Linked DNA regions of Desulfovibrio desulfuricans. The protein of the gene in region 1 binds, or shares a complex with, the protein of each later gene. Links are inferred from orthologs where the notes say so. Each region holds a gene or a part of one and is shown in the gene's direction. Other genes may lie near its edges.

The links.
Region 2: the proteins of NE637_RS05615 (region 1) and uvrB are in contact, whole or in part, in a crystal structure (PDB 7EGT), measured with the Thermus thermophilus proteins. The link is inferred for Desulfovibrio desulfuricans from one-to-one orthologs. Residues at the interface, in WP_096412145.1 of Thermus thermophilus: His654, Arg656, Phe657, Gln666, Asp668, Glu669, Lys680, Arg681, Leu682, Ser683, Lys685, Tyr686, Ala687; in WP_096411307.1 of Thermus thermophilus: Glu23, Leu25, Arg26, Asp27, Gly28, Glu29, Arg30, Phe31, Arg55, Glu326, Asp327, Phe328, Glu379, Ser382, Gln383, His398, Gly400, Arg401.

The regions. Positions count from the first base shown.
Region 1 is NZ_JANFYZ010000003.1:289,184-304,546, forward strand. Bases 12,354-15,363 are described here. They hold NE637_RS05615 (ATP-dependent helicase), read left to right. Parts: upstream 12,354-12,711; coding sequence 12,712-15,015; downstream 15,016-15,363. Other genes in these bases: NE637_RS05610 (multidrug effflux MFS transporter), read right to left, coding at 12,354-12,594; thiL (thiamine-phosphate kinase), read left to right, coding at 15,017-15,363. Outside these bases: NE637_RS05560 (mandelate racemase/muconate lactonizing enzyme family protein), read right to left, coding at 1-811; NE637_RS05565 (MFS transporter), read right to left, coding at 834-2,129; NE637_RS05570 (LysR family transcriptional regulator), read left to right, coding at 2,354-3,304; NE637_RS05575 (FeoA family protein), read right to left, coding at 3,400-3,651; NE637_RS05580 (acyltransferase), read left to right, coding at 3,906-4,577; NE637_RS05585 (DEAD/DEAH box helicase), read left to right, coding at 4,610-7,825; panB (3-methyl-2-oxobutanoate hydroxymethyltransferase), read right to left, coding at 7,900-8,733; speB (agmatinase), read right to left, coding at 8,730-9,617; NE637_RS05600 (hypothetical protein), read right to left, coding at 9,890-10,426; NE637_RS05605 (class I SAM-dependent methyltransferase), read right to left, coding at 10,437-11,204; more of NE637_RS05610, read right to left, coding at 11,338-12,353. UniProt on the Escherichia coli protein: A helicase with DNA-dependent ATPase activity. Unwinds DNA duplexes with 3'-5' polarity. Translocates on single-stranded DNA with 3'-5' polarity. Initiates unwinding more efficiently from a nicked substrate than double-stranded DNA.
Region 2 is NZ_JANFYZ010000001.1:603,212-618,444, reverse strand. Bases 6,141-9,020 are described here. They hold uvrB (excinuclease ABC subunit UvrB), read left to right. Parts: upstream 6,141-6,505; coding sequence 6,506-8,536; downstream 8,537-9,020. Other genes in these bases: ligA (NAD-dependent DNA ligase LigA), read left to right, coding at 8,626-9,020; NE637_RS02540 (hypothetical protein), read right to left, coding at 6,141-6,448. In the rest of the region: NE637_RS02570 (hypothetical protein), read left to right, coding at 1-129; DNA repair protein RadA, read left to right, coding at 423-1,766; NE637_RS02560 (class IV adenylate cyclase), read left to right, coding at 1,778-2,419; ATP-dependent Clp protease adapter ClpS, read left to right, coding at 2,439-2,759; ATP-dependent Clp protease ATP-binding subunit ClpA, read left to right, coding at 2,769-5,081; aat (leucyl/phenylalanyl-tRNA--protein transferase), read left to right, coding at 5,214-5,993; more of NE637_RS02540, read right to left, coding at 5,957-6,140; more of ligA, read left to right, coding at 9,021-10,755; dapB (4-hydroxy-tetrahydrodipicolinate reductase), read left to right, coding at 10,772-11,560; NE637_RS02520 (methyl-accepting chemotaxis protein), read right to left, coding at 11,838-14,153; NE637_RS02515 (DMT family transporter), read right to left, coding at 14,408-15,233. UniProt on the Escherichia coli protein: The UvrABC repair system catalyzes the recognition and processing of DNA lesions. A damage recognition complex composed of 2 UvrA and 2 UvrB subunits scans DNA for abnormalities.

The DNA.
Region 1 (15,363 bases):
CACCGGCAGCGATGGGAATCGGCACATTGTCCGCAACCTTCTTCATCTGCTTGGGGTTCAGAGGCATGACGGGTTCTTCGTAATACAGGACGCCCAGCTCGGTGATCATGCGGCCAAACTGAATGGCTGCAATGGTGGACGTAAAAGAATGCATTTCAACAATGATATCCATATCCGGCCCAACCGCCTTGCGCATGGCTGCAAGGCGGTCATAGCCCCGGCGCAGCACCCTGTCGGGCAGTACGCCTGAAAGATCCTGCTGGTTCCAGTTGCCCTGCCCGTCCATGGCGAGAACGTCCACCTTAAGGGCATCGTATCCTTCTTCCTGAGCGATAAGCGCGGTTTCCGCATAGGCCTGGGGATCAACAAGCATGGCCTTGTCCTTGCCGGAACCCCAGCCGAACTGCAACTGGCTGGCATAAGCTCGTATCTTGCTGCGCGTTTTGCCGCCAAGTAGCTGATACACTGGGACGCCGAGAGCCTTACCCTTGATGTCCCACATGGCAAGGTCAAGGCCGCTCATGGCAGCGGAAAAAATACCGCCGCCGCCCTGTCCCCAAAATGTCTTGCGCAACATCTTTTCCCATATTGCTTCGTTGCACATGGGGTCCATGCCAATGAGAATCTGGGCCAGATCCTTGGCCATGCCAAATCCGCCAGAAGCGCCCACGCCGTATGCAAGGCCCACTTCGCCAAAACCGCTGATGCCTTCATCCGTATTTACCCGAACAACAACCGGACGCCACTTGCTGGTAGCGGAACTGAAGTCATTGGCCACATCAATAATATCAATACTCGTAATCTTCATCATTATTCTCCTGTGAGCAGCGCCGCTAATAGCGTTTGACTGCAAGAACGCCCGCAGCGATGGTTGCCGCCGCTCCTGTGAATACAAGGCAGAGCAGGCCGCCGCTGTACTGGCCGGTAGTGTTTATGAAAAATCCGATCATGGCGGGCGCAAGCGATGCAAGCCCGTTGGCAAGGCCGTTCATTATGCCTGACGCTGTAGACATGGACGGGCCGGGAATCAGCCCTTGCAGCAACGTCCAGGCCACCGGCGTTCCCATGGTGCAGAATGCCACAGCCAGAGACAGCAATATGGCGGAGAGATATTTTTGCTCAGTGACCGCACCCAGATAAACGCAGCAACCGGCAAAAAACATGGCTGCCATCAGAATTGGCGCGCTTCTGCCTATCTTGTCCGTCAAAAATCCGCAGGACACCTTAAAGATAATGGAAAGCACAAAGGGCAAGGACGCCATCCAGCCCATTTCGCTCCAGCTGAACCCTCTGGCTGATTTGAGGTAGCTCGGCAACCAGGTTATCAGGCCCCAGTACATGCATTGGAGGCACAAGTACCAAAACACCAAAAGCCAGTACCGGTAATTGCCGATGAATCCCTTGAGACGCTGCCCCAGCGGCAACGCAACTTCATTGGTCGCCGAAACTTCCTGCCCCTCTTCAATGTGAGCCAGTTCTGCCTTGTTGATGCTTTTATGCTGCCTCGGGGTATCCGCCGTATGCCGCCACAGCAGGTACAGAGGGATCAAACCCACAGCAAGGCAAAAATGGAAATTGGCTCTCCAGCCGTAGTTACCAATAAGATAAGCAAAAAACGGCATAGCCAGAGCCGGAGCGACAGATTGCCCCACAACCCAGGCGGCGTTGGCCCGCCCGCGTTCCTGCCGGGGAAACCAATTTTTTACAAAAACACTCTGTAGCGGGTAATACATGCCTTCGCCAACGCCCAGCATAATGCGGCTGACGATGATGATCGCAAATGTGGAGGCAATGCCGCCCAGGAACAGGGAGGCCGTCCAAAGGCCGATACAGAGCATCATGGATTTGCGCGGCCCCAAATAGTCGCCTATGGGGGCCAGCAGCACGTTTGCAACGCCATAGGCCGCAAGAAATACGGACATCATCATGCCAATCTGAACGGGTGCGCCTTTGATGCCCATTTCAATAAGAAAAGGATCGTTGGCGGCCAAGACCGAAACGTTAACGCGGTCAAGGTATGCTATGAATATCCCGATAAACAGACAGAATACAACGATGAACCGCTTTTTTGTCGGTTCTTCGCCCACATCCTTTACTGCATTTGCAGGGGAAATAACGCCTTCACTCATATGCTCTCCCTTTGGCGGTTTCTCTATGAGCAGCCAATGCGCATTTGCTGTAATCATATTACGCCGTTATCAGTCAATTCGTTCCCATTGCAGGCTACCGGTATTGCCCATATGGAATTTTTATTGTCACGACTATGCTGCGTAAATCCAGATGGGTAAAATTGTTTTTATTTGTCGATTAATAAGATAAAGTTATTGAAACAGCTAAATGAAAGGGAAAACTCATGCAATTGACGCTGCGGCAAATTGAGGCATTTCTGACGGTTGCAAACCTTCGCAGCTTCACTGCTGCAGGGGCTTCCTTGCACATAACCCAAAGTGCCGTAAGCAACCTCATCAAGGATCTTGAGGCGCAGGTTGGCGTGCCACTTTTTGACCGTACGTCGCGCTTCGTCTCACTGTCCCCCGATGGACGGGAGATGTACACGCTGGCCCAAAAGGCCTTTCACGAATTCTTGCTTATGGAGAAATACGCCGCAGATCTTAGCAGTCTGCGCGCGGGCAGAGTGCGCGTTGTTGGCGCGCCGCTCATAGCCTGCACACTGTTGCCGCTGCTGCTCGCGCACTTCAAGAGGGCCCAACCCGCCATACGTGTCGAGCTGGTGGATCAGCCCATGGCGCTGGTACAATCAAGTATACAGCAAGGGGATGCAGAAGTCGGTTTTGGCCCGGCCCGCCTGCCTGAGACAGACATTATCGCCCGCCATTTTTTTACCACCCCTGTGAGCATGCTCTCACGCCCGGATCACCCGCTGGCAGGGAGGCACAGCACCTGGAGCGAGGTTAAAAAGGTTCCCGTGGTTGCGGTGGGCAGGGAATCAGTGGGCTATATCGCCGCGGACGTGGGTACGCAGCCGCCGTTTACCATTGGCCATGTGGTCAACCAGATGCCAACAGCCTTTGCTCTGGCCGCAGCAGGTTGCGGCGTTGCACTGGCTGGACGGTTTTCGCTGATGCTGGCACGGGGCTATGGTCTTGTGGCTACCCTCCTGCACGACCCAGTACTGTACCGGGAAATGCAGATGTACCTGCCTGCTGCCCGCAAACTCTCGGACGCTGCCGCCACATTTGTGGATTTTGCCACGCAGTTTGTGAAAGATCACGACCCCAACACACTGGATTCAGCCACTGTTGCCGAACTGGCACCGCCGCTCTGTACACGCAGAGACTCCTGATCGCAGGTGGCTGGCCTGCCTTTGCAGCATGAAAAAACGCCCCGCTAAAAAGCAGAGCGTCTGAACACACATCGGACAAACCTGAAGAACGTGCGCTAATTGTTTGTCGCGGCGGCGGGCTGCACCATGATGGCCCCGGCCTCCCTGCGGCGCAGGGCAATGGTTACTTCCGCGCAACGCAAGGCCAGAGGGTCGCGCAGGGGGGCATAGCCCACCACAGAAACAGGCATGCCAGACCCCAGCCCCATGTCTCGGATGCGCCGCGCAAGTTCGCCCCGTGCATTGATGCTGACAATACGAGCCATCTCGCCCACCTTGAGGGACGTGAGAGGAATAACTGAATCCATTGCGCCTCCGGGAGAACCTTTAAAAAACTGTATAATTTAAAAATAACATTCATTTTCAATTTACCATTCATTGCCCCTGGCGTCAAGAAAAGAGACCCTCGGCAATCTGCGGTGAGCGCGCCACGCGCTGCTCCTCGCGGGACAGGCTCCTCCGCTCCACTCGACCATATGGCCCGACTCTGGCATGATGCCTTGCAGCGGGAGGGTCGCTTGCCTCCACGCCCTTTCCGGCACACGTCAACAACGGACAAGCCATGAGTATTCTGAAAAAAGTTCTGGAACGGGGCCTCACCCCTTCCAACGTCATAAGCTACCTGTGTTTGCAGATCATGCGCGTCAACGGCGCGTTCTGGGGCACCCTGCGCCTGCGGCTCAAGGCCCTTGCGCTGGGCGTGCAGGTGGGTGCTGGCGTGTCAGCCCACGGGCCTGTGGGCCTGCTGCGCTGGCCAGGCAGCCGCATGAGCATCGGTGCTGGCGCAAGCCTTATTTCTTCCTGGCGGCGGGCCACTGCTGCGGCTCTGGCCCATCCCGTGCGTCTGCGCACCTTTGGCCCAGGAGCCAGCATTGAAATCGGCCCCGGCTGCCAGTTGAGCGGCACATCCATCACCGCCCGCTCCACGGTCATACGCCTTGAGCGTCAGGTCATGGTTGGGCCCAACTGTATTATGGTGGATTCCGACTTTCACGCCCACTGGCCGCCGGAAGCCCGCGCCACAGAACCCGGCATGGAAGGCGACCGCCCGGTAACCATTGGCGACTACGTGTGGATTGGCATGAACTGCCTTATCCTCAAGGGCGTAACCATTGGCGAGGGGGCCATCATCGGCGCTGGCAGCGTGGTCACGCGAGATGTGCCGCCCTTCTGCCTTGCCGCTGGCGCTCCCGCCCGCGTGCTGCGCAGCCTCAAGCCCGGCACTGCGGAATAGGTCACTGCACGGTGTCTGTGGGAGAATATATCGTGGCACTGCTGGCGTCAGAAAAGCTGGGTGCGCAGGTCACGTGCCACAAGCTCTTTCCGCCGGTGGAGCCATGCTACGCGCCCACACGCCTGCCCTGGCCCGCTGCCATCAGCCGTGCCCTGGAGCAGCGCGGCATCAACGGGCTTTACAGCCATCAGGCCCTTGCCACAGACCACATCCGCGCCGGGCATTCCATTGTTGCAGCCACGCCCACGGCCAGCGGCAAAAGCCTTATCTACAACCTGCCCGTGCTCGACCGCTACCTGCGCGACCGTGACGCCCGCGCCCTGTATCTCTTCCCGCTCAAGGCTCTGGCGCAGGATCAGCTTGGCGCGTTCAACGCTCTGGTGGAGGGCTGGCCCAAGGAGGCCCGCCCCACTGCCGCCCTGTATGATGGCGACACCACCGACCATTTTCGGCGCAAAATCCGGCGCAATCCGCCCACGGTGCTTATCAGCAATCCCGAGATGCTGCATCTCGGCATTCTGCCTCACCACGAGCAATGGGCGGAATTTCTGGCGGGCCTGAGCCATGTGGTTGTGGACGAGGCCCATACCTACCGGGGCGTGTTTGGGGCGCACATGGCCCAGGTGTTCCGGCGGCTCAACCGCATCGCCGGACGCTACGGCGCGCGGCCCGTCTATGTGCTGTGCACGGCCACTGTGGGCAATCCCGGCGAACTGGCGGCAGCGCTGACCGGCACGGATGCGCCTGCCGCCGCGCCTATCCTTGCTACAGATTCCCCGTCTCCGGTTCCTTCCTCTGCTTCTGCCACCCGCACAGCGGATGCGCCAGTGGTTATTGACCAGTCCGGCGCGCCGCAGGGGCCAAGGCACTTTGTTTTTCTTAATCCGGAACAAAGCCCCGCTACTGCGGCTATTGACCTGCTCAAGGCGGCGCTGGCCCGCAACCTGCGCACCATAGTCTACTGCCGCTCGCGGCGCATGACAGAACTTATCAGCCTGTGGGCCGGGCAATCTGGCGTATTTTCCGAGCGAATTTCCGCCTATCGCGCGGGCTTTCTGCCAGAGGAAAGACGCGGCATCGAGGCCCGCATGGCCTCGGGCGAGTTGCTGGCCGTGGTCAGCACCAGCGCGCTGGAACTGGGCATAGACATTGGCGGGCTGGACGTGTGCATTCTAGTGGGCTACCCCGGCACGGTCATGTCCACCCTGCAACGCGGCGGGCGCGTGGGCCGCGCGCAGCAGGAATCCGCCGTTATCGTGGTGGCGGGCGAGGATGCGCTGGATCAGTATTTTGCTCGTAATCCCGAAGACTTTTTCAGCCGCCCTGCGGAAAAAGCCGTGGTCAACCCGGACAACGAGGTCATTTTGACCCGCCATCTGGAGTGCGCGGCGGCAGAAATGCCCCTCACCCCCGGTGAAGCCATGCTGGCAAGCCCTGCTGCCCGCGCCGCCGCCCGCGCGCTCAACGCCAAGGGCCTATTGCTGCAATCGGCGGACGGCACCCAACTGCTGGCCGCCCGCAAGCGACCCCAGCGGCATGTGGATTTGCGCGGCACAGGCCAGACCTTCAGCATTGAAGATCAGGACGGCCAGATCATCGGCTCTGTGGATGGCTTTCGCGCATGGCAGGAGACGCACCCCGGCGCTGTTTACCTGCACCGGGGCCGCAGCTATGTGATTGAAGAGATGGACCCGGCCCGCGCCCGCATTGTGGCCAAGGCTGCCAAGGTCTCGTGGTTTACGCGCACACGCGGGCAAAAAAGCACGGACATTCTTGAAGAAATTGAGCGCACATCACTGGGCCGCGTGCTGGTCTGCCGTGGCCGCCTGCGCATTACCGACACTGTGACCGGGTATGAAAAGCGCTCCACATCGGGCAACCGCCTGCTCACCATCACGCCGCTTGCCGCGCCGCCGCAGGTTTTTGAAACCGAGGGTCTGTGGTATGTCATACCAGACAGCATCCGGGCCTCGCTGGAAGAACGCTTTCTGCACTACATGGGCTCTATCCACGCCCTTGAGCATGCTGCCATTGGCCTGCTGCCCCTGCTCATCATGGCCGACCGCAACGACTTTGGCGGCATTTCCACCCCGCTGCATGCCCAAACCGGACTGTCGGGCGTATTTATTTACGACGGTCTGCCGGGTGGGGCGGGTCTGACCCGTCAGGCCTTTCCCGATGCGCGGGGCCTGCTGGAAGCCACCTTCAAGGCTGTTGCCGCCTGCCCCTGCGAGGACGGCTGCCCCTCCTGCGTGCATTCGCCCAAGTGCGGATCCGGCAACAGACCCATCAGCAAGATCGGCGCGCTGGAGCTGCTGCGCGAAATGCTGGCCCCCGGCACGGAAGGCTATGCCCTGTGCAGCGACCTGCGCATCAGCCCCGCTCCTGACAGGCTGGATATGGAATCGTTGGACGCAGCCTCTGCCCTGGCGGCAGCGCCCCGGCCTGCGGTTTCGGCTCTGGATTTCATCAATGAAGGCAGCCAGCCCAAAGCCGCGCACACTGCAATGGAGGAACAATCCATGAGCAAAAAGCACTCCGCGCCGGACAATCAGAACAGCCTGTTCGGCGCTAACGGCGTTGCGCAGTCCGGCTCCAGCGGCAGCGCCCCCACGCCTCAGAGGGAGGCCAGCAGCGCGCCGGACGCTCAAGGGACAAATACCTTTGACGCCGCAGGCCTGCTGACGCACATTCCCGTGCCGCCGCCAAAAAATTTTGTGGTCTTTGACGTCGAAACCCGGCGCTCCGCCGCCGAAGTGGGCGGCTGGAACCGGGCCGACCGCATGGGCGTGAGTGTTGCCGTGGCCTACGACAGCAAGGCGGACGACTATTTCTCCTATCAGCAGAAGGAACTGCCCGCATTGTTCGAACGCCTGCGCGGGAGCGACCTTGTGGTGGGCTTCAACAACCTGCGCTTTGACTACGCCGTGCTCTCGCCCTTTGCGCCATTTGATCTGCGCACCCTGCCCAGTCTTGATCTTTTGCAGCGCGTGTACGAACGCCTGAACTACCGCCTTCCACTGGACAATCTGGGGCAGGCCACCCTGGGCGAACCCAAGAGCGCCGACGGCCTGCAAGCCCTGCAATGGTGGAAGGAAGGAAAGCTGGAAGATATCGCCACGTATTGCCGCAAGGATGTGGACATCACCCGCCGCCTTTATCTGCACGGTCTGGAGCAGGGCTTTTTGCTGTTCAGCAACAAGGCTGGCTCCCGTGTGCGCGTTCCTGTGGATTTTCACCGGCGTTGAGACTGCCAGCCGGAAAAAGCAAGACGCCCGCAATCGCGGGCGTCTTGCTTTCAAATCTCTGTGACACGGCAGCGTTATTTCAACTTTTTCAGCGTCTTTTCCATGCCTTCCGGCAGGGGATAGCCGTGATCCTCGCCGGGGAACGCGCCTGCGCGCACTTCACGCGCATAGGCCTCCACCGCTGAGCGCAGGCTTGCGCCCACTTCGCCAAAACGTTTGACGAAGCGCGGCAGGTGGCTCAGGGTCATACCCGTCATATCCTGCCACACCAGCACCTGACCATCGCAGCCAGCGCCTGCGCCAATGCCTATAACCGGGATGGACAGGGCCTGGGTCACGCGCTCGGCCAGGGGCGCGGGCACGCATTCCAGCACCAGGGCGAAAGCCCCGGCTTCTTGCAGGGCGCGGGCATCGTCCAGCAGCTTCTGGGCTGCAGCCATGCTTTTGCCCTGCACCTTGAACCCGCCAAAAGCGTTCACCGATTGCGGCGTGAGGCCAAGATGCCCCATGACGGGGATGGAAGCCCGCGTCAGCGCCCGCACTTCTGCGGCAAATTCCGCGCCGCCTTCAAGCTTGACCGCCTGAGCGCGGCCTTCTGTCATGAGCCGCCCGGCGTTGCGCACGGTTTCTTCCACAGAAACATGGTAGCTCATAAAGGGCATGTCGCAGACCACAAGGGCTTTTTGCGCACCGCGCGCCACGGCGGCGCAGTGGCGCACCATGTCGTCCACCGTGACGGAAAGCGTGTCGGGATAGCCCAGCATCACCATGCCCAGCGAATCGCCCACAAGCAGGGCATCCACCCCGGCCATATCCATGACCCGCGCGGTGCTGTAGTCATAAGCCGTCAGCATGACAAGCTTTTCCTGCCCTTTGGCCTCGCGGAAGGTAACTATGGTGTTCTTCATGACTGAGCCTCCTTCTGGTTGGCATCGTGGGCCAGACCCATGATGAGGTGGGTAAGCTTGGCAGCCGTAAAGTCCGCATGGTGCAGGCCCTCAATGGGGGCCAGTTCCACCACGTCCAGCCCCACCACGCGGCGGCCCGCCACGCAGCGTTCCAGCATGTACTGGGCCTCGCGCCAGTTGATGCCGCCGGGCGAGGGCGTTCCTGTTGCTGGCATGATGGACGAATCAAGCCCGTCCACATCAAAGGTGATGTAAATATTTTTGGGGAAATCCTCTGGCAGGGGCAGCTCCGGCAGGCCCACACGGGCGAGGAAATAGGCGTCGTAATGGGTGACGTTGAACTTCTTGCGGATCTCGGCTTCTTCCCGGCAGAAATCGCGCACGGCAAACTGCGTGAGCGGCAGGCCGAGGTCGGCCACGGCACGGTACATGACGCTGGCGTGTGAAAAGGGGCTGCCCTCATACTGGGGCCGCAGGTCGGCGTGGGCGTCAAACTGCACAACGCCAAAGGGTTCGCCCGTTTTTTCAGCCTGCCGGGCAAGTGCCCGCAAGGCCCCGAGCGTCACGGTATGCTCGCCGCCCAACACCACAGGCACTGCCTCGCAGGCAATGGCATGGGCCACAGCGGCCTCTATGCGGTCAAGCGTGTCGGTTATGGGGCCAGCGCAGTCCACGGCCTGAGCGGTAAAAAAACCTGACTCGCCCGGTGCGAATCCGCATTCCCAGGCTTCAAGCTGATGCGAGGCGGCAAGCAGGGCCTGAGGGCCTTTGACCGTGCCGCCGCCATAAGAAACGCTCTGCTCCAGAGGAACGGGGATAATGTGAAACCCTGCCTGCTCCGGTGCAGACTGGGGATATTCAGAAGCCAGAAACTTGTCTTGCATGTGATCCTGCCGTGATTTGACATAAAAAAACGGCCCGCTTGGGGAGGCAGGCCGTTTTGGTTGGAGGAGACTGTCAGCAAAAGAAAGGAAGGTACTTTCCAAGCTGCAATGGCCGTGCCACAAAAAGCAGCATACGGATAATCATATAACCTGCTGCTTTTTATTGGTAATTTTTTACAGCCTCGCAATAGGCGCGTTAAAAATGTTTAACCCCTCGTGCCTGCGCCCTGCCTGGAAGGCGCAAAACTGTACAAAATATTTTCTTGCACAGCCTACTGCACAGTGTCCTTGCCCGGCGCAACAGCCGCACCCTGCAAAGAAAGGGAAAGCTTTTCGGCCAGTTCGCGCGCGGCGGGCGTATTGCGCCATTCGTCAAAGAGTTTCTGCCAGCCGCCAAAATCCACAAAGTTGCGGTCAAGCTGTTCTTCGTGCATCTGCACCCAGGCGTTGAAAAGCTGCATCTGCACCTGGAAGGTGGCGCTCTCAAAAATCATGGCCGCAGTATCGCGGGGCATGACCTGACCGTCCACATGGGCCAGAACAAAATTACAGACCGCGCGGCGGGAAGTTTCAAAGGTCACTTCCTGACCGTTCATGTCTTCTGCCAGGGGCAGCAGCCGGGGGAACATCTCGCTGATGCGCTCCATGGCCTTGACCGGCACGGCGATGAACAGGGCGGGCTGGCCGTCCGCAGCGGCAGGGGCTTCGGGTTTTTCAGAGATGAAATAAAAACGCAGCCAGTTCTCGAACATTACGGCTTCCAGAACCTTGGCAACGCCATTCTGAAATTGTTCTTGAGCTTCGGGCATGGAGACTCCCTTAGTGTTTTACGGCCACGACCCGCAGCCGCCGATAATCAGCAATCCAACCGCCGTTATTCCACATGGATGCGCGCAGGGCATCCGCCACGGCGGCAAAAACTTTTTCCTGAGCCTCTGGGGCCACGCAATCCAGATCCTGGGCAAAAAACTGGGCCATCCAGCGGGCAAGGCTTTCTTCCCCGCCTTTGAGAGGGGTGGGCCTGTCGTATTCTTCCGCCAGCCGCACGGAAAACCCGTGGCGGCTCAGCAGGGCCGCATATTCCTGCGCCGAGGGAAAATAAAAACGCTCGCTGTTCAGATGCGCCGGGCCAATGCCTTCCCCCGCCAGCACGGCCTGAAAGGCCGCCCCAAAGGCAGCGCGGATACGCCCGATATTGCCTTGCGCGCCAAATTCGCACACCAGCAGGCCGCCGGGGCGCAGCGCCCGCGCCATGACGGAGGTCAGGCGCTCCTGATCTTCTATCCAGTGCAGCGCGGCGTTGGAAAACAGCGCGTCCACGCAGCCGTTCCACGGCATGTCGCAGGCGTCCATTACCAGAAATTCCACTCGCGGCAGACGCATCCTGGCCTGCACGATCATGTCGGGCGAGGCGTCAATGCCCACCACGCGGGCGGCTCTGGCGGTCAAGGCTTCTGTCAGTGCGCCTGTGCCGCAGCCTACGTCAACAACAAAGCCCAGACCATCGGGCAGCAGCCCCAGCAGGTTTTCACCGTAGGCTGCCACAAAGTCGTGGCTCTGGTCATAAAGATGGGCATCCCAATCCATGAATCCGGTTCTCCCTGCGCGGCGAAAAAAAGCGCAAGCGCCACTTGTTGTAAACATCAGACTACAGCGCGTCAATGCGGCGGGCTGATTTGCAGCAACAATGCCGCCCGATCCCCGCTAGAAACGAGCAGGCTCAGGCCTGCTTTTCCCGCAATGCGCGCTTTTGCATTTCGCTGTTGCCAACTTGTCCAAGCACTGAGGCGGCAAGCCCGGTGCAGGCGCTCACCAGACCCAGCGGCACGGCGGTATCACCCCCGGCCAGCCCCACAAGAGGGGAGGTGCACGCGCCAAAAATAAAGACCGCCACGCCCAGAATGCCCGAGGCCGTTCCCGCGCCCACATTTTGCGCGCTGATGCCAAGGGTAAAGCTGGTGGGGAGCGTCATGCCCTGGAGGGCGATCATGAAAAACAGCCCCACGAGCAGCGGCAAGGGCGAGGCTGGCGCTATCACCGTCACGGCCAGTACGCCAAGGCAGGCCGCGCAGCGCAGCGTGTTGCCGATTTGCAGCAAACGGGCTTCGCCAAAACGGCGCGACAGCCGGGCCGTGGCAAGGGCAACAAACATGACGCTCAAGGCGTTGCAGCCAAAAATGACGCTGTAGCCCTGCGGTGAGATGCCGTACATGCCCTGCAGCACAAAGGGCGAGGCCGCCACGTAACCGAAAAATCCGCCCATGGTGAAACCCTGCACGCCCACATAGCACATGAAGGGTTTTTGCCGCAAAAGCTCGCCCATGGCCTTCCACGAGGCGCGCAAGCCCCCCTCGCGGCGCATGGTTTCCGGCAGGGTTTCGGGCAGGCCCACGGCGCTCAGCACGATCAGCAGCACCCCAAAGCCCGTCAGAAAATAAAAAATCAGGGGCCAGCCGCTCAGGGATGCCAGCCAGCCGCCCAAGAGCGGCCCGGTAATGGGGGCAATGCCGTTGACCGCCATGAGCAGGCTCATGAAGTTGGTCAGCTCCGGCCCGCGAAACAGGTCGCAGGCCATGGCGCGGGCCAGCACAATGCCCCCTGCCCCGCCAAGCCCCTGCGCAAAACGCAGGGCAATAAAGCTGTTGCCCGTTTTGGCCGCTGCGCAACAGATGGAAGCCAGCGTAAAGAAGATCAGCGCCATGAACAGCGGCTTGCGCCGCCCGGTGGAATCTGAAATGGGCCCCACAAACAATTGACCGAGGGCCATGCCCAGCAGACAGGCCGTGATGGTCAACTGGGTTGTTGCCGTGGAGATATTAAGGTCTGCCGCCAGGGCGGGCAGGCTTGGCAGATAGGTATCGGTACACAGCGGGCCAAAGGCGGCCATCATGCCCAGCAAGAGCGCCAGAAACAGCCTGCGACGGCGGGGCAGCCTTGCGCCGGCACCCACAATATAATCATTTTCCGTAATGCGCATGTTTGTCCTTTTTCTTTTCTTTGCGCGATATTCGGGACGGACGCTGGCAAAGTCAAGGGCGGGGAACACCCCTGCGCGGCTCTGGTATGCGCTGCCGCCTTATGCTACCCTGCGCACATGATTGATTACGCTCAAGCCCTTAACGAAGCCCAGTACGAGGCAGCCACCTGCGGCGACGGCCCGGTTCTGGTTGTGGCAGGCGCAGGCAGCGGCAAAACCCGCACCATCGTCTACCGTCTGGCATGGCTGGCAGAGCACGGCGTCGAACCTGACGCCATGCTCCTGCTCACCTTTACCCGCAAGGCAGCGCAGGAAATGCTGCACCGCGCGGGGCTGTTGCTCAATCAGGGGCTTGCGGGCGTGCAGGGCGGCACCTTTCACGCCTTTGGCTTTGGGGCGCTCCGGCGCTGGAAGCCCGACTGGCTTGGCGACAGACCTTTTACAGTCATGGATTCCGCCGACATCAACGAGGCGGTCAAGCACTGCAAGGATCAGCTCAAGCTGGGCAAGGGCGACAGGTCGTTTCCCAAAACCCAGAGCATTGTGGGGCTGCTGAGCAAGGCCCGCAACAAGGAGCTGCCGCTGGACGAAGTGCTGCGACGCGAGGCCTTTCACCTGCTGCCCCACGCCGATGGCCTGGCCCGGCTGGGCGATGCCTACAATGCCTACCGCCGCGACAAGGGCCTGCTGGATTACGATGATCTGCTGTTCGAGCTTGAGGCCCTGCTGCGCGAAAATCCGCTGGCGGCCGCCTCGCTGCGGCAGAGGTTCAGCCATATTCTCGTTGACGAGTATCAGGATACAAACCTGGTTCAGGCCCGCATTGTGCGCCTGCTGGCAGGGCCCTTGGACGGCCCCCCAGGCAACGTCATGGCTGTGGGCGACGAAGCCCAGTCCATCTATGCTTTTCGCGGTGCCAATGTGCGCAACATATTGGACTTCCCCACGCTTTTTCCCGGCGCGCGCGTGGTGCGGCTGGAAGAAAACTACCGATCCACCAAGCCCGTGCTGGATGTGGCCAACAACCTGCTCTCCCACGCTGCGGAATCCTTCCGCAAAAACCTGTTCACGCGCAAGGAAGGCGGCGACCCCGTGCGCCTTGTGACGCCGCTCAGCGACATGAGTCAGGCCAAGCTGGTGGTGCGCCGGGTTGAGGAACTGCTGGCGACCCACCTGCCGCACGAAATCGCGGTGCTGTTCCGCGCGGGCTTCCATTCCTATAACCTGGAAATGGCCCTCAATCAGGCGGGCATTGCCTTTCGCAAATACGGGGGGCTGCGCTATACCGAGGCTGCCCACGTCAAGGATGTTATCGCCTACGCGCGCCTGCTGCTCAACCCGCTCGACCTGCCCGCCTTTGCCCGCGTGGCGGCCCAGCACAGCGGCATTGGCCCCAAGACGGTAGAAAAACTCTATGCCGTGGCCCGCAGCGGCGACCAGAAATCCACAGAAAAAGCCTTTGCCAAGTATCCGGGTTTTCTGGAAGACATGCGCTTTGTGGACGACCTGCGCGCCCGGCCCATGCCGCCATCGGGGACGCTGTCGTCCGTTCTTGAACATTACCGCCCCCGCCTCGAAGCCCTCTACCCGGAAGACTGGCCCCGCCGCCAGCAGGGGTTGGAAGAAATCATCCAGATGGCCTCCGGCTACAGCGAGCTGGATCTTTTTGTGGCAGATCTTGCCCTTGAAGCGCCGGAAGACGATGACGCCGACAGCAACGAGGGCAAGATCACCCTTTCCACCGTGCATTCGGCCAAGGGGCTGGAGTGGAACGCCGTTCTGATCATTGATCTGGTGGAAGACCGCTTTCCTTCGCGCCACGCACTGGCCCGGCCAGAAGATTTTGAAGAAGAGCGCCGCCTCATGTACGTGGCCTGCACCCGCGCGCGCCAGTGCCTTGACCTCTACGCCCCTGCCTCGCTCTACAACAGGGCGGAGCGCGGCAGTCAGCACGTGAGCCAGAGCCCCTTTGTGCGCGAGCTTGCACCCGGCATGGTTGAAGAATGGATTGAAGGGTTTGGCGGTGTGCTTTCGCGCCGCAGCGTGGGCGGCGTAGGTTTTGGGCGTAAAACCGCCATGCCTTCCGCTGGCGGGCCTAGCGGCGCGCAGGGCTTTTCTGGCGGGCTTTTGCCGCGTCCGCAGCGCTCGCCGAGCCACGATGCCTATGACGACTGCCAGCTTGCGCCAGACGATGCGGGCAGGCAGGCCACTCCTCTGACGAATCCTGCACCCGCTCCTGTGCCCACGCAGGGGAATTCAAGGCCACAAGCCGCAGGCGATGGCGAACTGTGTTACTGCCGTCACCGTATTTTCGGGCGCGGCAAGATCGTGCGTCATTTGCCGCCGGACAAGGTGCAGGTGAATTTCCCCGGCTTCGGCCTCAAGGTCATCCTGAGCGAATATCTGATTCTGGAGAGCTGATATGGTTCCGCCCCACGCATCCCCGGCTTCTCATGGCTCTCTTTCTGAAGACGGCATTCTGGCCTGTCTTGGCAGACATTTTCCGCAAACCGGGCCTTCCCTGCTGCTGGGCAGGGGCGATGACTGCGCCGTGCTGCGCGGCGGCAAGCCCCTTGCCGTGAGCAGCGATCTTTTTCTGGAAGACGTGCATTTTCGCCGCTCGTATTTTACCCCTGAAGAAACAGGCTACAAGGCGCTGGCTGTCAATGTGAGCGATCTTGCGGCCTGCGGGGCGCGGCCCGCGGCCTTTACCCTGTGCCTCGGCCTGCCCGGCTGGGTGGACGAACCGTGGCTGGACGCGTTTTTCTC
Region 2 (15,233 bases), on another replicon or contig:
AGGCTTGCCGCACTGGGGCTGGATGTGGATGCCCTGATGGCCGCAAACCAGCACCGCATTCAGGTGGAGACCGTCTCCGCCAAGAAGGTCAACCCCCTCAAGGCTTCCAAGCGTGGTTCCAAGGGCTAACCTGGAGCAACTGCCAAGTTTGCAACTATCCTTACTCCAGAGCTGGATGTGGCTGAAAATACCCACCTGCTCCGGTTGACGCCACAGGCCGCGATTTTACGGCTGTATACCATCGCCCGTTGTTGACACGGCTGCCCGTACCGGGATCCGTTCAACAGCGGGCGCTGCTGTTTCAATCCCGCCTGAGTTTCCTTCATCGCGCAAGCGTTGCAGGGCGGATCGGCAGAGGGGAGGCGGCATGGCCCAAGCGCCCACGCCTTGCGCCCTGTGTACTTTTTCCGTAGGCTTTATTCATGTCGAAAACACGTGAAATTTATATATGCTCTTCTTGTGGCTCACAAACCATGCAGTGGCGTGGGCAATGCCCCAACTGCCATGAGTGGAATACGCTTCAGGCGGCTGTGCAGCCCAAATCCGCCCCCGGCGGCAACAGACCCCGCGCTGCTACGGATTCCTCCAGCCGCCCCATTGCCTTGCGGGATGTGGAAGATGCCGGACACGCGCCCTACGGCAGCGGCCTGAAAGCCCTTGACCGCGTTCTGGGCAAGGGCCTTGTGCCCGGTGCGGCAATACTGGTGGGCGGCGAGCCGGGCATCGGCAAATCAACCCTGCTGCTCCAGGTGGCGGGGCTAGTGGCAGCGCAGGGCAGGCGCGTGCTCTATGCCAGCGGGGAGGAATCCCTGCCGCAGATCAAGGGCCGGGCCGAGCGCCTCGGCATGCTGGATCATAACCTCATGGCCATTGCCACCTCCCGCGTGGAGGACGTGCTCGAAGCTGCCAATACCGCGCCGCCAGCCCTGCTGGTTGTGGATTCGGTGCAGACCCTCACAAGCCTAGAGGCCGATGGCCTGCCGGGCAACGTCAGCCAGGTGCGGGCCGTGGCAACAACATTGCTCGAGGCTTGCCGCCGCCTGTCTTGCACCCTGGTTCTGGTGGGGCACGTGACCAAGGACGGTGTGCTGGCTGGCCCCCGCCTGCTGGAACACATGGTGGACACCGTTATTTCGCTTGAGGGCGACCGCCGCCAGATGTTCCGTCTGTTGCGCGTGTTCAAAAACCGCTTTGGCCCCAATGAGGAACTGTTGGTTTTTCGCATGGAAGCCTCGGGCATGCAGATTGTGGACGATCCTTCCACGTTTTTTCTAGGTCAGCGCGATCCTTCGCTATCCGGCACTGCCGTGGTCATGGCCGTAGACGGGCAGCGCCCGCTGGCAGTGGAGGTGCAGGCCCTTGTTTCCCGCACATTTTTGAGTATCCCGCGCCGCGCCGCCCTTGGTTTTGACGTGGCCCGCCTGCATTTGCTGCTGGCTGTGCTGGAAAAAAGGCTCAAGCTCAACTTTGGTCAGGTGGATATTTACGCCAAGGTGGGCGGCGGCATGAAGCTGAGCGAGCCGGGGCTTGATCTGGCGCTGGTGGCTGCGGTGCTTTCGTCGTATTATGATGTTCCGCTGCCGGAAAAGAGCGTGCTGTGGGGCGAGGTTGATCTCAACGGGCAGGTGCGGCCCGTATCCGCGCAGGATTTGCGCCTCACGCAGGCGCGGCGGCTGGGCTTTGATCCCATTGTCCACCCGGCTGTGGAGCAAGGCGGCATTAGCACCATAGCCGCCTTGCAGCAAAAACTGTTTCATCGCAAGTAAAGGCGGCGGTTATGGGCCTTGAGATTGAACGCAAATATCTGCATGTGAATCTGCAAAGCCTGCGGCAGGCGCTTGTGGACAGCGGGGCGCACTGCCTTGGCGCGCATTTTGAGTGCAACTGGGTGTTTGACACTGCCCAGGGAACGCTGGTCACTGGCGGCAAGCTGCTGCGTTTGCGCAGTCAGGAATGGCAGGACAAAACGCGCCACCTGATCACGCTCAAGCTGCCCGCCACAGAAGACGGCGGCTTCAAGGTGCGCGAGGAGCGCGAAACGGAAGTTGCCGATGGCGCTGCCTTGCGTGGTATTCTGGAAGGGCTGGGCTATACGGTGGCGGCCCGGTACGAAAAAGTTCGCGAGCCATGGCGCATGGACACCGTGGAAGTGGAGCTGGACGCGCTGCCCTTTGCCCAGGTGGTTGAACTGGAAGGCCGGGCGCAGGATATTGCAAGGGTCGAGAAGCGTCTGAACCTTGACAATGCCGAAATAAGCATCAAAAGTTATCATGAGCTGCATCAGGAATGGTTGCGGCAAAACAACAAGCCGAAACAGCTTTCCTTTGTGTTTGACGAAGCGCAGAGGGCGCACTGGCGCACAGTGCTGGGCCTGACCGACAAGGCCGATGTCAACACGGATTCTTCGCGGCAGAGCTGAAACGTCTTGGGAGCCATGCATGTCTTTTATCCCCGACAATCAAACCAGCGGCGACAGCCGCGTAATCGTGGAAAAAAAACTCAAGGAACCGGATCGCTACCGGGTACTCCTGCACAATGACGACTATACAAGCATGGAGTTTGTGGTGTCGGTACTGTGCGGCATTTTCCACAAAACCGCCGAAGAAGCCACGGCTATCATGCTGGCGGTACACCAGCGCGGGGTAGGCCAGTGCGGCATATACACCCTTGAAATAGCCGAGGCCAAGGTTCGGCGTGTGCACAACACGGCGCGGGCGGCAGGGTATCCCCTTAAATGCACCATGGAAAAAATCCATTGAGATAAGCCTATGTTGAGTAAAAATGTTCAGTTGGTCATTCGGGACGCCCTCATGGGAGCCCACCGGCGACGGCATGATCTGTTGACTGTGGAGCATGTGCTCTTTGCGCTGACGAACAGCATGAAGGGGCGCATCATTCTTGAGGGCAGCGGGGCAAGCGTGCCCGTGCTGCGCGAGCAGCTTGAGGAATTTTTCAACAAGGAACTGGAACCCGTTTCCCTGGCGGAAAAGCACGAAGTCTCGCAGACGGACAGCGTGCAGCGCGTGCTTGAACGCGCGCTGGAGCATATCCGCTCCTCCGGGCGCGACGCTGTGGAGCTTGGCGACCTGCTCATTTCCATCATGGATGAGGAAGAAAGCTACGCCCACTTCTATCTGCGCAAACAGGGCGTTGAACGGCTGGACGTGCTGACCTTTATTTCGCACGGGCTTGATGAAGGTTCCGGCTCGCGCGGCGTGGAAGCCGGGGCCGAAGCCGGGGACGGCGAAGCCAAGGCCGATCCGCTGGCCCAGTATACCGTCGAACTTACGGCCCGTGCCAAGGAAGGCAAGATTGACCCCCTCGTGGGCCGCACAGCGGAACTTGACCGCGCGGTTGAGGTTCTGTGCCGCCGCCGCAAGAACAACCCCCTCTTTGTGGGCGACCCCGGCGTTGGCAAAACAGCCCTGGCCGAGGGCCTTGCCCTGCGCATTGTGGAAGGCAACGTGCCTGAAATGTTTGCCAAAACAAAGCTCTATGCCCTTGATATGGGCCTTCTGCTCGCGGGCACCCGCTACCGGGGCGACTTTGAAGGCCGCCTCAAGGCCGTGGTGCAAAAGCTAAAGGAGCAGCCCGACTGCATCCTGTTTATTGACGAGATCCACACCATCGTGGGGGCTGGTTCCACCTCTGGCGGCTCGCTTGATGCGTCCAACCTGCTCAAGCCCGTGCTCGCCAATGGCGAAATCCGCTGCATTGGTTCCACCACCTACGAGGAATACCGCAACCATTTTGAAAAAGACCGCGCGCTGGCCCGCCGGTTTCAGCGCATTGACCTTACCGAGCCGACCACGGAAGAATGCCTTGGCATTCTTGAAGGGCTTGAGCCGCGCTATGCGCAGTACCACCACGTGCGCTACAGCCCTGCGGCCCTCAAGGCCATGGTGGATCTTACCGCGCGCCATGTGCGCGACCGCCTGCTGCCCGACAAGGCCATTGACGTGCTGGACGAAACTGGCGCAGCCGTGCGCCTGGGCCGTGGCGTAACGCCTGCCGGAAAGCCTGCCCAAAAGAGCGGCAAGGATGCCCCGCTGGTCAGTGTGGCCGATGTGGAGCGCATTGTGGCCCGCATGGCGGGCATACCCGTGCGCACTGTCTCCGGCAAGGAACGCAACAAGCTGGCAACGCTTGAAAAAGACCTCAAGAGTCTTGTGTTCGGGCAGGAAAAAGCCATTGAGCTGACCGTGCGCGCCATCTTGCGCGCCCGCGCCGGGCTTGGGCAGGAGCAGCGCCCCGCAGGCGCCTTCCTGTTCTACGGGCCAACGGGCGTGGGCAAAACGGAAGTGGCCCGCAGTCTTGCCAAGCTCATGGGCGTGGAATTTCTGCGCTACGACATGAGCGAATACATGGAAAAGCACTCTGTTTCGCGGCTCATCGGCGCGCCTCCAGGCTACGTGGGCTTTGATCAGGGCGGGCTCATGACCGAGGCCGTGCGCAAGGCCCCGTATTCCGTGGTGCTGCTGGACGAAGTGGAAAAGGCCCACCCGGATATCTTCAACGTGCTGCTCCAGGTGATGGATTACGCCACGCTGACGGACAACACCGGGCGCAAGACGGACTTTTCGCACGTTATCCTTATCATGACCTCCAATGCCGGGGCCTTTGAAATGTCGCGGCCCGCCATGGGCTTTGGCGGCACGGCCCCGCAGGATGCGGCGCACAAGGGCCTCAAGGCTGTGGAAAACACCTTCAGCCCTGAATTCCGCAACCGGCTGGACGCGCTTGTTCCCTTTGGCAGCCTCACAGAACCCATGATGTTGCGCATTGTGGACAAGTTTGTGGGCGAAATCCGCACCAGCCTTGAGCAGCGCGGTGTAACGCTTACACTCACGGAGACCGCCCGCAAGTGGCTGGCCCGCAAGGGCTTTGATCCCTCCATGGGGGCGCGGCCTCTGCGCCGTCTGCTGCGCACGGAGCTGGAAGACCGTCTGGCGCACGAACTGCTCTTTGGTTCGCTCAAAAAGGGCGGCAGCGCAAAGCTGACAGTCAAGGGCGAAGAACTGGCCCTTGAACATGAGGGCAGCGCGGCAAAAAGCCGTAAGCCGGTGCCTGTAGACGCCTGATTATATGCACAAAGGCGGGCCGGGGCTGTTGCCGAATGCGGCAGTCCCGGCCCGTTTGCGTTGACGCTGTTTTCAAGGGCATCCGCCCCATCCCCCAAATATTCAAATGGTACTCTGTCGGCAAAGGACGCTATGATCGGGGCATTTACAGCACTGGCCTCTCAATTTCCGCCGCCGGAATCAGCCCGTGAAGACGGCTTGCTGTGTCTGGGCGGCGATCTGCGTCCAGAACGTCTGGTTGCTGCCTACAGCCGTGGGATTTTTCCCTGGTATTCCAAAGGAATGCCCATTCTCTGGTGGTCGCCGGATCCCCGTTGCGTCATGCCCCTTGAGGGCTTTCGTCTGCCTGCGCGCAGCGCCCGCAAGCTGCGCCTGCATCCTTTTGAGCTGACTCACAACGCCGCTTTCGGGCGGGTTATCCGCGCCTGCGCTGCACCAAGGGACAAGGAGGGCGGCACCTGGATTATTGACGACATGATGCGCGCCTACGAAGACCTGCACGCCCTTGGCTATGCCCATTCCATTGAGGCCTGGCGCGATGGCGAACTGGTGGGCGGTCTGTACGGCGTGGCGCTTGGGCGGGCCTTTTTTGGCGAATCCATGTTTCACACCCAGCCCGAAGCCTCGCGCGCCGCACTGGCAGGGCTTGTGGCCCTGCTGCGCCAGCGCGGAGCAACCCTGCTTGACTGCCAGCAGGAAACGCCGCACATCATGCGCATGGGCGGCGTGATGCTGCCGCGCGCGGTTTTTCAGGCCGAACTTGAGCGCGCCCTTGCCTCACAAACGCAAACAGGCGCTGCGCAAAGTTGCGCAACGCCTGAAATGGCTGGAAGCGGTCTGCCGTTTCCGTGGCTGCCCTGGGGAGTTGTGTACAGTTATTCCCCGGACGGCTTTTGGGCGGCCAGATCGTAAAAACCATAGGCCGGGAAGGGCAGCGGATAGTCGCGCACCGCGTCAAAGCGGATGAAGCCCGTGGTCTTGCCTTCGCCAATGCCTGCCAGCGGCGCAACGCCCATGGGCACGGGCAGATCAAGCGGACAGACCGTGATTTTTTCAATCTGGTCGGCATAGCGCTTTTCAAGGTATTCCACCAGCGCGTGGCTTTCTTCTGCAGTGAAGGATTCAAGCACGCAGCGCAGGGCGGCTTCTTCCGTAGCGCCTTGCAGCACTTCTGCCGGAACGGAAGGGTCAGCCGGGGCCACAAGGCCAAGACCCTTGATGGCTTCCACTTCGGCATCAGTAGCGCCGGGGCGGAAAATCTGCACGTCCAGATGGCGGCAGCCCTTGAAGGTGCTGAGGGTTGCGGCCACAATGAAAACCCGGTCGATGGGCAGATCTATCTGAGAAGGTACGAAGATTTTTTCCATGGCAATTCCCGTTCGTTATTGATGTAATCCTGTCCTCTTACTCCAAAACATAATATTATGGAAGATAATCCGGTCATCCCATTCAGCCTTGAAACGGCATACACCCCCACGGGCGACCAGCCCACGGCCATTGACGCCCTGGTGGACAATCTTCAGGCCGGGGTTCCCTCCCAGGTTTTGCTGGGCGTTACCGGCTCCGGCAAAACCTTTACCATGGCCAACGTCATTGCCCGCTGCAACCGCCCGACGCTGGTTCTGGCCCCCAACAAAACGCTGGCAGCCCAGCTTTACGGCGAGTTCCGGGGGCTGTTTCCGCGCAATGCCGTGGAATATTTTGTCAGCTATTACGACTACTACCAGCCGGAGGCCTATGTTCCGGCCTCGGACACCTATATTGAAAAAGATTCGTCCATCAACGACAACATAGACAAGCTGCGCCACGCCGCCACCCACGCCCTGCTGACCCGGCGCGATGTGGTCATTGTGGCTTCGGTTTCGTGCATCTACGGCCTTGGCTCGCCGGAATATTACGCCAAGATGGTCATTCCCGTTGAGGTGGGCCAGCACTTCCCCATGGACAAGCTCATCACCCGGCTGGTGGAAGTGCACTACGAGCGCAACGATTATGACTTCCACCGCGGCACCTTCCGCGTGCGCGGCGATGCCCTTGAAATCATTCCCGCCTACCATCACGAGCGGGCGCTGCGGCTGGAATTTTTTGGCGACGACATCGACCTCATGCGCGAGATTGACCCCCTCACGGGCGAGGTGCTGGCCGAGGTAAGCAAAACCGTGCTGTACCCTGCCAGCCACTTTGTTTCCGCGCAGGACAACCTCAAGCGGGCTGCCAGCGACATACGCGATGAACTGGCGGTGCGGCTCACCTATTTCAAGGAGCACGGGCAGCTTGTGGAGGCCCAGCGCATTGAGCAGCGCACCCAGCTTGACCTCGAAATGATTGAAGAGCTCGGCTACTGCAACGGCATTGAAAACTACACCCGCCACCTCGACGGCCGCAAGCCGGGCGAGCCGCCGTCCTGTCTGCTCAACTATTTTCCCGAAGATTTTCTGCTTTTTGTGGACGAATCGCACATCACCATTCCGCAGGTGGGCGGCATGTACAAGGGCGACCGCTCGCGCAAGCAGACCCTTGTGGACTACGGTTTCCGCCTGCCCTCGGCTCTGGATAACCGCCCCCTCCAGTTCAACGAGTTCACCAACCTGCTCAATCAGGTGGTGTACGTGTCGGCCACGCCCGGCAAGTACGAGCTGGATCAGGCGCAGGGCATTGTGGCGGAGCAGATCATCCGTCCCACGGGCCTTGTGGATCCGGTGGTGGAGGTGCGCCCCACCAAGGGCCAGATGGAAAACCTGCTGGGCGAATGCCGGGGCAAGGTGACGCTGGGCGAGAGGGTGCTTGTCACCACACTTACCAAGCGCATGGCGGAAGACCTCACCGAATACTGCTGCAACATGGGCGTGCGGGCGCGTTACCTGCATTCGGACATTGATACGCTTGAGCGCATGCAGATCATCCGCGCGCTGCGGCTTGGGGAATTTGACGTGCTGGTGGGCATCAACCTGCTGCGCGAGGGGCTGGACATCCCCGAAGTGTCGCTTGTGTGCATTCTGGATGCGGACAAGGAGGGCTTTTTGCGCTCCACGGGTTCGCTTATCCAGACATTTGGCCGCGCCGCGCGCAACGCGCAGGGCAAGGTCATTCTGTACGCGGACAAGATCACCGATTCCATGCGCGCCGCCATGGGCGAAACCGAGCGCCGCCGCGCCAAGCAGGCGGCCTACAATGAAGAGCATGGCATCACGCCCACCAGCACCCGCAAATCGCTTGAATCGCCACTTGATAGCCTGTATGTGGAAGATGGCGGCGGACGCGGGCGCGGCAAGGGCAAGGGTAAACAGCGCGAGCCAGACGCAGTGCCGCTGACTGCCGAGGATGTTGCCATTCTTGTTGCCAAGCTTGAAAAGGAGATGCGTCAGGCGGCTCGTGATCTGGAATTTGAACAGGCCGCAGAGCTGCGTGACCGCATCCGCATTTTGCGGGCCAGGCTTATCGCCATGCCCGAATAGACGGGGGCGCTTGCCCCTGTGAGCAGTGCCGCCGCAAAGCCCGTAAGCCAAACAAGGGCACGGCGGCTGACCATCAGAAAGGTTTTTTCATGTCGCAGAATTCACGCAATGGCAGGCAGGAGCAGAACAGCCTCTTTACCACTGGCCCCGCTGGCGGTCCCAGCAGCGAGGAGCGCAACCGCGCCCGCTGGCTGGCCGCAGAGCTGGAGCGCCACAATTATCTGTATCACACTCAGGATGCGCCGGAAATTTCGGACGACCAGTTTGACGCGCTGTTTCATGAGCTGGCCGCGCTGGAAGACCGCTGGCCCGAGCTGCGCTCTGCCCATTCGCCCACCCTGCGCGTGGGCGGCAAGCTGCTGGACGGCCTTGCCAAAAAAGCCCACAGCCGCCAGATGTACGGTCTGGACAACGTCTTTTCTGTCGAAGAATGGCGCGATTTTGTGGAGCGCATGCGCCGCGCATGGGATACGGAACTCAACGGCCCTCTGCCGCAGGCCTTCTGGTGTGATCCCAAACTGGACGGCCTTGCGCTGGAAATCATCTATGCAAACGGCGTGTTGCAGGAGGCCCTGACGCGCGGCGATGGCGAGGTGGGCGAAGTCGTTACAGAGGCCGTGCGCACCATCCGCACCGTGCCCTTGCGCCTCAGGGGCGATGGGCCGTTTCCCGCGCGGCTTGAAGTGCGCGGCGAAGTGGTGATGTATAAAAAGGATTTTGACGCCCTCAACGAGCGGCAGGAATCCCTGGGGCAAAAGACCTTTGCCAATCCGCGCAATGCGGCAGCAGGAACCCTGCGCCAGCATGATATTTCGGTTACGGAATCGCGCCCCCTGCGCTTTCTGGCTTATAGTCTGGGTGATGCGCAGTGGGCTCCGGCGCAGCCGTGCCGCCTGCATTCGGAGCTGATGGCCCGGCTGAAGGAATACGGTTTTCTTACGCCGCCAAACGGCAAGCTCTGCGCGAGCCCTCAGGATGTAGAAAACTATGTGAACTGGGTGCGCGAAAACAGGCCGGAATTTGCCATGGAAATTGACGGCGCCGTGGCAAAACAGAACGACCTTGAAGCCCAGGAGGCACTTGGTTTTACGGCGCGCGCGCCGCGTTTTGCCGTGGCCTTCAAGTTCCCGGCCATGCAGGCGCAAACCCAGCTTGAGGGCATAGAAATTCAGGTGGGGCGCACAGGGGCGCTTACGCCAGTGGCCATGCTTGCGCCGGTGGCTGTGGGCGGGGTCATGGTTTCGCGCGCAACCCTGCATAATGAGGATGAAATCCGCGCGCGCGACGTGCGCGTGGGCGATACCGTTATTGTGCAACGCGCGGGCGATGTTATCCCCGAAGTGGTCGGCCCGGTGCTGGATAAAAGGCCCGCGGGCGCTGAACCCTACGAGTTCCCCCACACGTGCCCGGCCTGTGGGCAGCCCGTGTACCGCGAAGAAGGCGAGGCTGCCTGGCGGTGCGAGAATCTGGCTTGCCCCGCCATCCGGCTGCGCTCCATAACCCACTTTGTTTCCAAGGCCGGGCTTGATATTCAGGGCGTGGGGCAAAAGTGGATCGAGCAGCTTGTGACCAGCGGGCGCGTACAGTCGCCAGCCGATCTGTTCAGCCTCACCGTGCAGGAGCTGCTGGGCTTTGAACGCATGGGCGAGGTGCTGGCGCAAAAGTTTGTGGATTCGCTGGAAAACGCCCGCCACACCGCGACCCTGCAAAGGCTTATCAGCGCCCTTGGTATCCGCCACGTGGGCGAGCAGACGGCCCGTACCCTTGCGGCGCGCTTTGCCGATCTGGATGAACTGGAAAACGCCACAGTGGATAGCCTGCTGGCCCTGCCCGATGTGGGGCCGGAAGTGGCTTCGTCCATACGCAACTTCTTTGACAGCCCTGCCAACCGCGAGCAGCTTGCGCGGCTCAAGGAGAACGGCCCGTGGCCCAAGGGCGCGGATTCGGCTCAGGGTGCGCAAACCCTTGCCGAAGGGCCCCTGGCTGGCAAAACCATTCTTTTTACGGGCACCATCAGCGTGCCGCGCGGCACGGCGCAAAAGTGGGCCGAGGCCGCCGGGGCTGTTCCCCTTGGTGCTGTCAGCAAGAAGCTGGATTATCTGGTGGCGGGCGAAAAGGCGGGCAGCAAGCTGGACAAGGCGCGCTCCCTTGGCGTAACCGTGCTGGATGAAACGGAATTCAGAAACCTGTTGCGTGAATCCGGCATTGAGCCGGAATAACGGAAACGGAGAAGCTATGAGCACTTCTATTATTGTGGTCGGGGCCAGCGGGCGTATGGGCAAAACCATCAGCGGGCTTGTGGAAGCCGACCCGCAGTTCACCCTTGCAGGGCTGGTGGACAGCCCGGAGCGCATAGCCGCTCTTACGGGTGCTGCCTGCCCTGTTTCCGACAGTCTGGCAGCCCTGTTGCCCAAACTTCCGGGGGCTGTGGTCATTGACTTCACCGCTCCTGCGGTGAGTCTGCAATCGGCCAAGGCCGTTGCGCAGACCGGCAATGCCCTTGTAATCGGCACCACGGGCTTTACCGATGAGCAAAAAGACGAACTGCGCGCCCTTGCTGCCAAGGCCCCGATTTTCTGGGCCTCGAACATGAGCATCGGCGTGAATGTGCTGCTCAACATCCTGCCCCAGCTCACCAAGGCCCTGGGCGAGGATTATGATATTGAAATGGTGGAACTGCACCACAACCGCAAAAAGGACAGCCCCAGCGGCACGGCCCTGACCCTTGGCGAATGCCTTGCCGAGGCCCGCGACTGGAAGCTCAACGATGTGCGCTGCTCCAGCCGTGACGGCATCATCGGCGCCCGCCCCAAGGAGCAGATCGGCATTCAGGCCATACGTGGCGGCGATGTGGTGGGCGTGCATACCGTGTATTTCATGGGCCCCGGTGAGCGTATTGAAGTGACCCATCAGGCCCACTCTCGCGAGAATTTTGCACGCGGCGCTATCCGCGCCGCTGGCTGGATGGCAGGGCAGAAGCCCGGCAAGCTTTATAGCATGCAGGACGTGATCAAGGATATTTAGTATTGTTTTGCAGGCTGTTTTGTCTGGATGAGATTTCAGGTTTGAATATCTTTTGTACAGACCAAAGCAAGGTGTTTTAAAGCAGGCCCGTTTTCGTTCAGTGACAACACATTAGGTGCTGTATTGAACGAAGGCGGGTCTGATCTGTTTTATTGTTGCCGCGCTTGCGTAGATGGGGCAGGGTGTGAAAAAGCCCCTGAACGGTTTGCCGTTCAGGGGCTTTGAGTTTGTTGCGGGGCAGGGTAGGCGCTTACTCCTGCTCCTGTGCCCGCGTCAGCTATGAAACCATCTGCGCAATGAGCTTTTTGAGTTCCTGCGCCTGCTTTGCCAGTTCCGTCACTGCGTTGGCAGATTGCGACATGGCGGAGGACGTCTCTACGCTGATGGTGTTGATCTGTTCCACAGCGCGGTTGATCTCGTCGCTGGTGGCCGACTGTTCTTCTGCGGCGGCGGCAATGGAATGCGCCTGATCCGCAGCCTGATCCACCAGCACCACAATTTCTGAGAGCGCCTCGCCGGAGGTTCCGGCAAGCTCGGTGGTCTGCTCAATGGTGTCTACAGTCTGGTTGACCTGATCAATGTTCTGCGTGGTGCCGCTCTGTATGCCCTGAATGGCGGAACCAACCTCGCGGGTTGCCTGCATGGTCTTTTCCGCCAGTTTGCGCACCTCGTCGGCCACAACGGCAAATCCGCGTCCGGCTTCGCCCGCGCGCGCCGCTTCGATGGCGGCGTTGAGGGCCAGCAGGTTGGTCTGGTCTGCAATGTCTGAAATCACGGTCATGATCTGGCCGATACTCTGGGCCTGATCGCCCAACGAGGCCATTCCGGTCTTGAGGCCCAAAGCCTGCGTGTGCAACTGGTTGATGCCCTGCACTACCTTGTTGACCACTTCTGCGCCATGTTCCGCCTTGCGTTTGGCATTGATGGTAGTGTCTGAGGCGCCGCCCGCATTGCGCGCCACCTCAAGCACCGAGGCATTCATCTGCTCCATTGCGGTGGCGGTTTCAGAAACACGCTGTGTTTGCTGATCCGCGCCACGGCTGGCCTGTTCCACCTGGGTGGAAAGCTCCTCGGTCGCGGTGGAAAGCCTGTCGGCAATGGCATTGGCGTTCTGCGCCACCTGGGCAACGGCATCACGCTGCTGCTCGATGGTGGCCTGCTGCTTTTTGATTTCCGTCAGGTCGAACACAAGTGTTACTGCACCAACAATGTTGCCGTCCAGATCGCGGATCAGCGAGGCATCAATGCGCAGATTTTTGTGCTGGCCGTCTGCAAAGGTCATTGCTGCTTCAATGCCATGTGCGTTCACTCCCTCGCTCAGACATTTATGGCAGATGGTACGCTTGTTGGCATCCCCGTAGAAAAATTCAGCCGCTCCCATGCCCTTATAGTCGTCGGGCTTGCCGCTTTTGCCCACAAGCTTGACCATGGCATCATTCACATAGGTGATGCGCACATCTGTATCTGCAACCAGGGTGGGGAAGGTGATGCCCTGCAATACGCCGTCAGCAAAACCCAGGCGGTTTTTGAGCACAGCGGTTGTTTCTTTAAAATTACCTGCAAGTTCAGCCAGTTCAAAACTATAATTGCCCGCGAGCGTGGCCTTGAAATCGCCGTGCGCAATCTGCGCGCTGTAGTCCATGATGTTCTTCAGCGGGGCGGTAATGATCCGGCGAACCATAAATATGATGCTGCCCAGCAATACAACAAAAATGCCGATAGCAACGAGAATAAGAATGTTGCGTTGCTCAACGGCGTCTTTTGCAAGATCGTCTGTAAATGCGGAGGTGCAGACAAGCCAGCCTGTTCTTTCAATGGTTTGAAAAACAATTACCTTGTCCTTACCCTGAAATCCGTAATCAAAAGAGCCGTTCTTGATTTTAAGCGCCTTGACTACAAATTCCAGCTTGCTGACATCGCTCATGTGAGTCTCAGCCTTGGGGTGGGCAATAACGCGACCATTGGCATCAATAATAAATGCATAACCATGGTCTGCAACTGTTATGTTAAAAACATGGCTTTTAATATATTCAAGCCAGTTCATGGTCACGCATACTGCGCCAATGGGCTTGCCTGTGTCGCCAAAAACTGGAGTAGCGATGGCAAATATTTCTTTTTTTGTGGTTTTTGCAATAACGATGTTGGGGTCAATGGCATCCTTGCCCTGCATGGCAGTTTTGAAATAGCCTCTTTCACTGTAGTTATTGCCAATAAAATTTTCTCCATTGGAGGATGCGCCGGAAACAGCAACGCCCTGCGAATTTAGAACAAAGATGGAATTGATTCCCTTGTATTCTTTGATAAGGGCTTTGATAAGGGTGTCCATTTCGGCGCTGTTACCTTCGATGGCTTTTTTCGCCTGACCGCTCTGCGCCGGAACCTTGATCATGCTCATGTTGGCGTCAATCATGTCATTGACGTTGGCAATGAGGCCGTTGTTTATGATCTTCATGCCGCCAACAGATGTATTGTTGACAATGTGGTATGAAGATTTGCCAACGTAAACAACAAAAATGGAAACGCCGATAAGCAGAATGACGCTTATCAGTGCGGCTATAACAGTATTTACGCTCTTGAATGACAGGCGTGGCATGGTATCCTCCAGTGAGCTCGTGATGCAAGGGTGATTATGATGTGATGATAACGTATGTTAAAAAAAATAGCATTCCGTTAACGCAGCACATCTGACTAAATTTTTTTTATTATTAATAGTCAAAAAAATCGTCAAATCCAATATAAACTTTATATCATTTGTAATAATATTTTGTGGAAATGGCAGTTGTGTAGTAAGCGTTTATGTGATTATCGAATTAAAAAAAATTAATTGCAGCCCAAAAGCCGCTTATATCATCGCCTGCTGAGTCTGAACACAGCGCCAAGTATGAGTGCGCCGCCTGCAAAAATGCCCAGACCGGGAGCATCGTTAAAGAGCAGCCACGCAGCAATTATGGCGTAAACAGGTTCAAGCGTGATGATAACCGCTGCCTGTCGGGCCTTGAGGGCTGTGAGGCTGCTTACGTAAAGGCTGTAGGCGAGGGCGGTGCATAAAAGGCCCAGGCAGATTATCCACAGCCAGTCCAGAGCGGCGATGCCCGGCACATCCGCTGCAGCAAAGGGCAGAAGGCAGATGATTATTACTGTATTTTGCCACCAGCAGGTCTGCATGCCAGACATGCCCCCGGCAAAGTGCCGGTTTGCTATGGCCACCAGTCCGTAGACCGCAGCGGAAACAATGCCCCAAAGCAGGCCGTGGGTTGCAGTATCAGCCAGCGAAAACGAGGGCGTCAGGCACACAAGCCCAATGCTTACCATGCCAATGCACTGCAATTCCCGGGCGCTTGGGCGCTCGCGGTAGGCTATGGCTTCAAACAGGGCCGTAAAGGCGGGAAAACACGCAAAGCCGAGCGTACCCACCGCAATACCGCCCAGTTTTATGCCCATAAAAAAAGTAACAAAATGGAGGGTCAGCAGAATGCCGCTTACGGCAAGGCCTGTCAGGTCGCGTGCCGCAATTCCATGCCAGGGCGGATCACGCCGGACAAGGCAGATGCAGCCAAGAGCGGCCACTGCAACCACGGCCCTGCCCCAGACAAGATCAACGGCGGAGCACTGGCACAATTTGCCAAAAATGCCAGAGATACCAAACAGAACCGTGGCTGCGTGCATGCGGATC